DNA from 3 places in the Paenibacillus sp. OK076 genome. Region 2 is predicted to be linked to each of the others. Evidence: riboswitches for the same ligand, from Rfam matches in the RefSeq annotation. Region 2 holds a riboswitch; each other region holds the start of a gene.
What was found. A riboswitch is a leader RNA that binds a small molecule or an ion and turns the genes downstream of it on or off. The one in region 2 is predicted to bind S-adenosylmethionine.
Positions count from the first base shown of each region.

Region 1: linked by a shared signal. The riboswitch ahead of mmuP (S-methylmethionine permease) and the one ahead of metA (homoserine O-acetyltransferase MetA) in region 2 are both predicted to bind S-adenosylmethionine.
Region 3: linked by a shared signal. The riboswitch ahead of BMY78_RS27880 (methionine ABC transporter ATP-binding protein) and the one ahead of metA (homoserine O-acetyltransferase MetA) in region 2 are both predicted to bind S-adenosylmethionine.

Region 1 covers NZ_FOCH01000006.1:29,623-32,887, reverse strand. Annotated here, with positions in the region: gene mmuM (homocysteine S-methyltransferase) at 1-525, opposite strand, end outside; gene mmuP (S-methylmethionine permease) at 503-1,915, opposite strand; SAM riboswitch class I at 2,010-2,112, opposite strand; gene BMY78_RS28460 (Ger(x)C family spore germination protein) at 2,210-3,265, opposite strand, start outside.
Region 2 covers NZ_FOCH01000001.1:1,040,067-1,043,331, reverse strand. Annotated here, with positions in the region: gene BMY78_RS04860 (aminotransferase class I/II-fold pyridoxal phosphate-dependent enzyme) at 1-848, opposite strand, end outside; gene metA (homoserine O-acetyltransferase MetA) at 873-1,790, opposite strand; SAM riboswitch class I at 2,025-2,149, opposite strand; gene corA (magnesium/cobalt transporter CorA) at 2,603-3,265, shown strand, end outside.
Region 3 covers NZ_FOCH01000005.1:257,328-260,592, reverse strand. Annotated here, with positions in the region: gene BMY78_RS27890 (COX15/CtaA family protein) at 1-171, shown strand, start outside; gene BMY78_RS27885 (Cthe_2314 family HEPN domain-containing protein) at 388-1,116, shown strand; SAM riboswitch class I at 1,248-1,389, shown strand; gene BMY78_RS27880 (methionine ABC transporter ATP-binding protein) at 1,517-2,551, shown strand; gene BMY78_RS27875 (methionine ABC transporter permease) at 2,552-3,211, shown strand.

The DNA.
Region 1 (3,265 bases), on a different contig from region 2:
CGTCTCGTCCGAGACACCATAGTGACCGACATACTCCGAGCCATCTGCCAGATATGCGCCGTACGGTCCAACGGATGCAGCAACAATCGGTCTTGGACGAGCCGATGCCCTATTTCCCATGGCAACTGCCGTTTGTTTTTTACCGTTTAAATCATTGCCGGATACATGCTCTGCGGCTTCACCTTGCACTTCTGCCCAGACATCATCTCGCGCCTGCACAGCCAACTCCACCGTCTTGCGAATCAGCTCCAGCGACTGCTGCTCTCCGATGCCTCGCTTGCCGAAGCCTTCCACCGTCGCCTGATAACTGGATGTAATCGCACAGTCGGCTCCAGCGCGAAAATAATCTGCATGGACCTGAAGGATCACGTCCGGATTCTCCAGTAACACACGTGCAGACCAGAGCGGATCATCCAGATCACAGCCATGCTGTTCCAGTTCGGTTGCCAGCGCCCCATCCAGAATCATGACCGGATACTCACGCAGGATCTGTTCTATGGGATTAGTCTGTTGTACTTGCGTCATGTACTTGTCCTCTTTTCTTATTCACACGTTCTGTCAGATAATAAACTGCGTAACACACTGCAATGAATGGAACTCCGCAATACAGCGCTATTCGCTGTGTCGGGTCAAAAGCAATGCCTATACATGAAGCCAGGCACAATATAAATGAAATAATCGGTACCGCCGGGTACAGTGGTGTGCGGTAGACCAGATCTTTGACCGCATGTCCTTCCCGGATATACTGTCTGCGGAACATATACTGTGAAGCACTGATGCTCATCCATACCGCAACAACAGCCAGACCTGAAATGGAAACCAGTGTAATATATACGGTACCTGGCGCAATGATACTGGACAGCAAAGCCAGACCGCCCCCAACCATACTGATCAAGAGCGCATTCAGCGGCACACCACGTTTGGTCAATGTGGCAAACCATGGGGAGATCGTCTTTTTATCAGCCAGAGACCAGAGCATCCGTGAAGATGCATACAACCCCGAATTAGCCGCAGACAGAATCGCCGTCAAAATAACAAAGTTCATAATGTCTGCTGCATAGGGTACTCCCACCCGCTCCATGACCGCCACAAACGGACTTTCGAGCACACTCGCATCCGACATCGGAAGCAGTGCCGAGAGAATGACAATTGTTCCGATGAAAAAGATAATTAAACGCCACAGTGTGGTATGGATCGCTTTTGGAATCGTCTTCTCCGGATTCTCTGTTTCCCCGGCAGCAATCCCAATCAATTCGGTACCCGAGAACGCAAAGTTTACGGCAAGCATCGTCATTAGTATCGCAGTAGCCCCATTGGGGAACCAACCCGATGCTGTAATATTGGATAGAAACGGTGCAGGTTCCGAATCTGCCATTGGAATAATACCAAATACGGCTGCGCCCCCAAGAATAATGAAGACTACAATTGTAAGGACTTTAACTGCGGAAAACCAGAACTCCGATTCCGCAAAAAATTTGACAGTCAGCGCGTTGAACAGGAAGATCATAAGCGCAAACAATGCGCTCCAGATCCAAACATTCACTGAAGGGAACCAGCGCTGCATCAACAGCCCGGCCGCTGTAAATTCGGAACCGAGGGCAACCGTCCAGGTTAGCCAATACAACCAGGCTACTGTGTATCCTGTTGCTGGTCCGATGTATTTTGCCGCATAGCTATGAAACGCCCCTGTCTCTGGCATATGAACAGAAAGTTCACCTAGACAGAGCATGACCAGATAGACGACAATCGCTCCGATCAGATAAGACAGAATGGTACCGATCGGTCCTGCCTGCTGGATAGTATAACCCGAACTTAGAAATAACCCTGTACCGATGACTCCACCGAGTGAGAGCATAACTACATGCCGTGCCTGCATTTTACGCTGAAAATGCCCCGTATCTTTGTTGTTATTCATGCCTGCTCCCCTACTTCTTCATCCAGAAAACAACAAAACAAAAAGACACACTCTTCCTGAAGAGTGCGCCGTTACTGACAAATAAAAACAAACGCTCCTATCTATCAGGCTGTTCACCCGCTGGAATTAGCACAGTATCCTTCAGATCTGTTGCTGAGGTTTCTAAGGGCCAGTCCCTCCACCTCTCTGGATAAGAAAATGATTTTTTATAAATATAGCGATCTATCATGTTTGTGTCAACTATTAAATATCATCATCCACTTTGTAGAGTAAAGAGAATCTTATTCCTTGTGATTAATCCGTCGATGATCCAGAATCTTTAATATTCAGTTTCACATCATAGGTTACGGGAACGTGACTGAATGTTTCATCCCAATCTTTTTTCACTTTTTTCCACACCTTCGGATATTTGATCCTCAGCTCTTCACCAAATCCGGCCACGTCCACCCGATAGGTACGCTGCATTTTATTCATAACCTGCTGTATTTGTTCTTTGATTGTATCCGCAAACTGTATCTCCAATTTACGAATATACTTGTCCGTTGAAGGGATTTCCGGGGAACTCCAATCTTCCATGAGTTGGCCTTCTGATTCAATCTTTACATGAAAAGAGATGTTGTTGCCTTGAACCAGTGGTATGATTTTACTCTTGGTAGACTTGATTTCATAGGTTACCGTATGGCCATTGGGTGGAGCGTATGATTTAACAGCTCCTTGCTGGGCCTTCCCTGTGATCCATGACAATCCTTCGAGTTCAATCTGATTTATAGAGCCGATCCATTTTTTCGTCTCTCCTTTGTAGATCCCTGCCCCTGAGAATTTATGCTCACCCTCGGCTGTAAGGACATTCTGCAACAAAAAGCTTGACCCGGACTGCATTTTCCCGTCAAGCTTCGCAAGAGACACAGGAGGAAGGATCTTGTTGGAACGGTACGAATTCCCTACCACTCCCTTTAAATAAAAGGCCGGAACTTCTCCCGGCTCTATAGAACTAAGAGCTTCGTGAGCTGTTCCATGGCTTACTAAAACCAGACAACTGGGGCGGATATCATTATCACGCAAAATAAAGTCAAGCAGCTGCTCCAAACTATATTTCTTGGACAACTCATGAGAAACAACGATGACCTTTAAATGATGACCAATGAGTGGACGGTCTCTTCTTAGAGCAAACTGACGAAAGATCTGAAACAGGGAATCTCCAGTCAACCTTTCATTCAAAAAAGATTGCCCTTCGGAAGCACCTGTGCCTTTTTGAGTATCCTGTTTGGGGCCGATTCGTGGAACAATCTGTACGGTAGCCGTTAAATTGTTGTTTTTGGGATAATGGCCTCCTTGTTCATTAATACTCTT
Region 2 (3,265 bases):
GACAATCCTGGATGATACACTTCATCAACGGCTGGATGCTCCAAAAGGTACTTGGCAATCGTCAAGGCATTATACTCATGTCGCTCCATGCGAAGAGCGAGTGTCTTCATGCCTTTCATCAGCTGATAGGAGTCGCTTGGAGACAACACTGCTCCAATGGAATTGTGCAGGAATGCCATTTCGGCCGACAACTCTTCCCCTTTGGTAATAATCAATCCGGCAAGTACATCATTATGACCACCCAGATACTTTGTGGCACTATGGATGATGATATCGGCACCGAGTTCAATTGGACGCTGGAAGAAAGGAGTCAGTAGTGTATTATCCACAATGGTCAGCAAGTTGTGGCTCTTGGCCCAGGAGCATACCGCTTCCACATCCGTAATCATCATTAATGGATTGGTTGGTGTCTCAATAAATACCGCTTTTGTATTCGGCTGACGAATACTTTCCAGAGCTGCCAGATCATTGGTATCGACGTAACTTGCCGTCACACCAAATCTAGATAGGATGCGCTCTAGCAAACGATACGTTCCGCCGTACAGATCCAGCGATACAATCAGATGATCCCCTTGTCCAAATAAGGCGAAAATCGTTTGCAAGGCAGCCATGCCGGAGCTACAGGCAAATCCGGCGTCACCGGATTCCAACGCTGCCGCTGCTTCTTCCAACACTTTACGGGTTGGATTGGTCGTACGAATATAATCAAATCCCGTGCTTTGTCCAAGCTTGGGGTGGCGAAACGCAGTGGATTGATAGATCGGAAAATTAATGGCGCCTGTTACCGGTTCATTGATAGACCCAATTTGGGCCAATCGGCTTTCGATTTTCAACTTGTTGTCTTCCATTGCAGCATCCTCCTGTAATGTCGATTAGATTTGCGGACCAATATCGTAAGGTGTCTCTTGATACACATAGTAATTGAGCCAATTAGAGAATAATAAGTTTGCATGTGCCCGCCAAGTAGCCGGGGGAACACGGGAAGGATCGTCATTCGGGAAATAATGTTTAGGCAGCGCAATGTTCATGCCTTTAGCTGCATCCCGGTCATATTCCCATTTCAATGAAAGCGGATCATACTCGGCATGTCCGGTTGCAAAAATCTGTTTGCCGTCTTTGGTAGCAACCAGGAAAATTCCTGCTTCCTCAGACTCAGCCAATATTTCAAGGTTATCATTTTTTTCAATATCTTCACGGCGCACTTCCGTATGGCGGGAATGCGGAACGTTGAATACTTCATCAAATCCGCGCAGCAGCTGCACATTGGATCTGTTGATCGTATGTGAGAATACACCGAAACATTTTTCATCCAGCGGAACTTTGGGAACTCCGAAATGATGGTATAAACCCGCTTGGGAAGCCCAACATATATGCATAGTCGAAGTCACATTGGTTTTGGTCCATTCGAAGATCTCCTGGATTTCTTTCCAGTAGTTCACGTCTTCAAAGTCCATTTGCTCTACAGGAGCGCCTGTAATGATCATGCCGTCAAAGCGGCGGTGTTCGATCTCATCAAAGGTTTTGTAGAACAAGTCCAAATATTCCTGCGATGTGTTTTTGGACGTATGAGACTTCGGATGAACCAGAACGATATCTACCTGAATGGGTGTGTTACCCACCAGACGAAGCAATTGTGTTTCTGTCGTTTCCTTTGTAGGCATCAGGTTTAATATAGCGATACGCAGCGGACGGATATCCTGCTTATAAGCGGATGTCTCGTCCATGACAAAGATGTTCTCTCCTGCAAGTACTTCCTTGGCAGGCAGTGTGTCTGGAATTTTGATTGGCATGGTGGTTCTAACTCCTCCTTGTGCATAAATAGATGCAGCCACTGCAGATGCGATACGCTTCGCATCCGTACAGTTATAGGCTGCCATGAGCTTGCCTGCAGGCGCTGAATTGCAACCACATTGCTGTCGGCAGGCTCAAGTTCCTTAGCGAAAATCACTGCTGAGAAGTCGGTGCATATAACAAAGACCTTCCTCGGATTCCGAGAAAGGTCATATGTAAATAGATATGCGCCTCTCTCATCTCTCAGTTACAACAGTGTCACTCGGACACTTGGTCGCTGCAAGAATTAGCACCGTGCGGTATACCGCCGGTTGCCGGGTTTCATCGGGCCAGTCCCTCCACCTACTCTTGATAAGATTTCGCTTTATTCAATTGTAAAAACTAGTGTGGTTCACCCTTTACTTTAAGACATTAATCCCCTCACGTCAAGGTGTAGTTCTATGCATGTTCCTCAGGATCGGAACCGTTCATCATCCGTTGTCATACACTGCTCCAGGGCGCGAAATCGACACATTTTTGCGCTTGAAAGGACCCTGTACCAGCGGTATACTAGACAAGTGTTATAAACCCTTATGTGAGAGGTGACATATTCAATGGATGGCGACCCGAGGCCTGACTGGCAGCCGAATTCCGACAAACTGCATAGAGAATTGATATCAGCATGCCGGCAGCGGGACGTTACTTCCGTTTGATTATAGAGCGAACGCAGTCCTGACTTCCAGGCTCCGCTGCCGACCGGCTGATCTGTTCTTTTTGCGCCCATATTGATGAAATCCGCCCATTTGGCGGGTGCAGAAGGAGTAGATGAATAATGAAAATCCGGTTGGTAAACAACGGTGTATTTATTCCGGTGGACGACATTCAGCAGGCGCTGACTCCACCAGCGGAAGGATTTTACTGGATTGATGCGGACGTAGACGATTTGGCGGTACTTCAACCCCTTTTCATGATGCATGATCTGGCCGTGGAAGACTGTTTGAGTGACGAAGAACAACGTCCGAAGATTGAAATTTATGAGAGCCATTATTTTATTGTTATTAACAGCATTCGTTTCGATGATGAAGAGATTTTCTTACGTGCCGTCAACCTGTTCCTTGGCAGACACTTTATTATCAGTGTGACCAAACAGAAAGTCAGCGAATTGCGGACATTGAAACCAATTCTGTGGGAACAGGAAATCAGTACACCGGATAAGCTGCTCTACCTGCTGGTTGACTTGATTGTTGATAATTATTTTACCGTCGGTGACCGAATTGAAGCCCGCATCGAGAAGCTGGAAGAAGACATTCTGATGCATACCAAAAAGTCTCACCTGAATGAGATTATCGGGTTGCGCAGTGAGATTTTATGGCTGAAGAAAGTGCTGGGGCCTCAGAAAGAGGTCATTAACACACTCAATAAAAAAGATCTGCGTCTTATTGATGATCAACTGCAGAAGTATTTCAGTGACATTTATGAGAATGCTGTGAAAATA
Region 3 (3,265 bases), on a different contig from region 2:
GTTTTATTGCAAGTGGTCATTGGTTTTGGACTGATGCTCACGATGAACCGTCCGGAAGTGTATATGTTCGTGGCGCTGGCGCATATGCTGGATATTGCCATTTTGTTCGGCGTATTAACTTATATGAGTTTCCTGGTGTACAAGCTGCATCGGCCCGTTAACCGGTTCTAATCTATATCCGAATTATTGTAGTTCAGGGGATGAATCCAGTGAAGTTCACCATCCGATGATGTACATCATTGGACAGGTGAACTTTGTTTGATGTCAGGCGTGTCAGGGCACCCTATTGTAAGCAGCGGTCATACGTTTACTCTGACTCCGATTTTGTTTAATATGATGAATTATTATTAATTTGATGATCTGCAGAGTGGAAAGAGGAGGCTATATATGCTGCGAACGTTGCTGGGTGAAAAGCCACGTAAGAACGAAGGCATACTAAAGGACGCGATGGAAGCGATGGCGGATACACTTGAGCTATTTCAGCGACAGATGCATGTGGACCATGATCCTACCCATGATTTTCGTAAACTGTATATATGGACCCAGGGATTGATCTCTTCGCTGGATGAACTGGAGCAAAGTTGTTTTGCAGCTTCCCATTTCCGTCAGAAAGTCAAAGCGGGCTCTACGGATGATATGACGTTACCAGAAAAAGCGGAGTATGCCCGTTACGTCTATTTCTATAAGGATGGCTTCATCCGATGTTTTGCCATTCTGGATAAGTTAGGTACAGTGTTGAATGAAATGTTTGAGCTGAACACAACCAATGTTAAAACACATTATTCTTACTTTACCGTATTAAGACAGTTCGGATATGACAAGCAGCATTATGTTCTTGCCAACGAACTCATCCAGATTAAAGATTCCTACCGTGAGCCAATGAGCAAATTACGTAAACTACGAAACATGGAGATTCATTACATGAATTCCGAAATGCAGGATGATCTGTGGCAGCTACACCAAACTTTGCAGGGGAAAGTGAAGCTGGAGGACCTGGATCAGCATCTTTTGGAACTCCGCGAGGGCGTAGACATGGTATGTAAGACGTTAAAAGCAGCGTACGGCTACATCAACAAGAAGTGGCATAAGCAGGGAGTGGCTCAACCGCCAAAGTGATTTGAATTGTAATATTTGCCTTTGACAAATCGGAATACTTGGATTATACTGAGTTCCTGATTGACAGTTAGATGGAATTAACATTTATGACATTAACATTATAACTACTACTGAACTTATAAATTAAATATTTCTTATCGAGAGCGGCGGAGGGACAGGCCCGATGAAGCCCGGCAACCGATTTATAACGGCATGACAGCTGTGTCATACTTTATAGATGTTAGGTGCTAATTCCTACAAAATGGTGCAGGGCACGATTTTGGCAGATGAGAAGGTATAATCTTTCACGTGAAGAGCCCTTTTTGTTTCTGCAAAAGGGGCTCTTTTTTTGTACGATGAAGGGGAGTTTTCCTTTCATTCGGGTAAAGATACATGTAGGCAGTGGGAAGGAGCAGTAATTTTGATTGAATTAAAAGGTTTAACCAAGACGTACGGTAAAGGTTCAAAAAGTACGACGGCCTTATCGGAACTAAATTTGAATATCCGCAAGGGTGAAATATTTGGAGTTATCGGTCATTCCGGTGCAGGCAAGAGTACATTGATCCGTTGTATCAATTTGCTCGAACGCCCCACGGCAGGCGAGGTTTGGGTTGATGGTATCAACCTAACCGATCTCAATAAGTCCGATTTGCAACAACAACGGCGTAAGATCGGCATGATTTTTCAACACTTTAATCTGTTATCCTCAGCTACGGTATATGATAATGTGGCTTTTCCTTTGAAGCTCGTTAATACGCCCAAGGCTGCCATTGATCGGAAAGTGAAGGAAATGCTCGCATTGGTTGGGCTGGAGGACCACAGCAATAAATATCCGGCCCAGCTGTCAGGCGGACAGAAGCAAAGGGTCGGTATTGCGAGAGCACTCGCGAGTGATCCGAACGTGCTGTTGTGTGATGAGGCCACATCGGCACTTGATCCCCAGACAACCGATTCGATTCTGAAGTTATTGCTGGATATCAATGAAAAGTACAACCTCACGATTGTGCTAATCACCCATGAGATGCACGTGATCCAGAATATCTGTGATCAGGTGGCGGTTATCCATCAGGGAGGCATCGTGGAGCAAGGGCCGGTAACGGAAGTATTCCTCAAGCCACAGCATGCCATTACGCGTGACTTTATGATGCGGGACCATGAGGTTGGAATTGCATTGGAAGAGACCGCTCTGGCGAGTGCAGATGTCTCATTACAGACGAACGGAGCTTCTAAGCTTGTGAAAATATCCTTCCTGGGCAATAAAACCTATGAGGCGATTTTGTCCAGAACGGTTCGTAAAACAGGAGTGGATTTCGCCATTTTGCAAGGCACCATTTCAACCATCAAACAAGTTCCCTATGGACAGCTGACCGTTCGGTTCGAGGGACAGTCAGATGAGATTAATCTCACCATTAAAGAGTTAGTGGATCAGGGACTTGATGTGGAGGTGCTTCGTTAAATGGATTTTTCAACGGTACGTTGGGAAGAAATCGGTAAGGCTTCGATTGAAACACTGCAAATCCTGGGAGCATCGGGCTTGTTCACGATCATCATTGGTCTGCCGCTAGGCGTATTGCTGTTTATGACGGCAAGGTCGGCTTCGATCCAGTCCCAAGTGGTGTACACGATATTATCGTTCATTGTAAACATTCTGCGCTCAGTGCCATTTATCATTTTGATTGTTGCACTCATTCCGTTTACGCGTTCACTGGTCGGCACAGCTACAGGAGTGCTGGGTGTCATACCACCGCTCGTCATTGCCGCAGCTCCATACTTTGCCCGATTGGTGGAAACTACACTGCGTGAAGTGGATCGTGGCGTCATTGAAGCGGCACAGGCGATGGGCGCTTCAACCGGACAGATTGTACGGCGCGTACTTCTGCCAGAGGCATTGCCGGGTCTGTTAGCCGGGATCACCATTACAATCGTTACCCTTGTTTCCTACACGGCGATGGCGGGAATGGTTGGTGGTGGAGGTCTGGGAACATTGGCAATCAACTATGGATACTTCCGTTATCAGTATGAAATTATGATTATATCCGTTGTATTTATGGTCATTCTGGTGCAAGTGCTTCAGATGGCTGGCGATCGTTTGGTTAAATGGTTCACCAGGAAATAACACATATATAGCATTTGCCTGATTCGGTATCGACTTGGTGCAAAATGCAAAAAA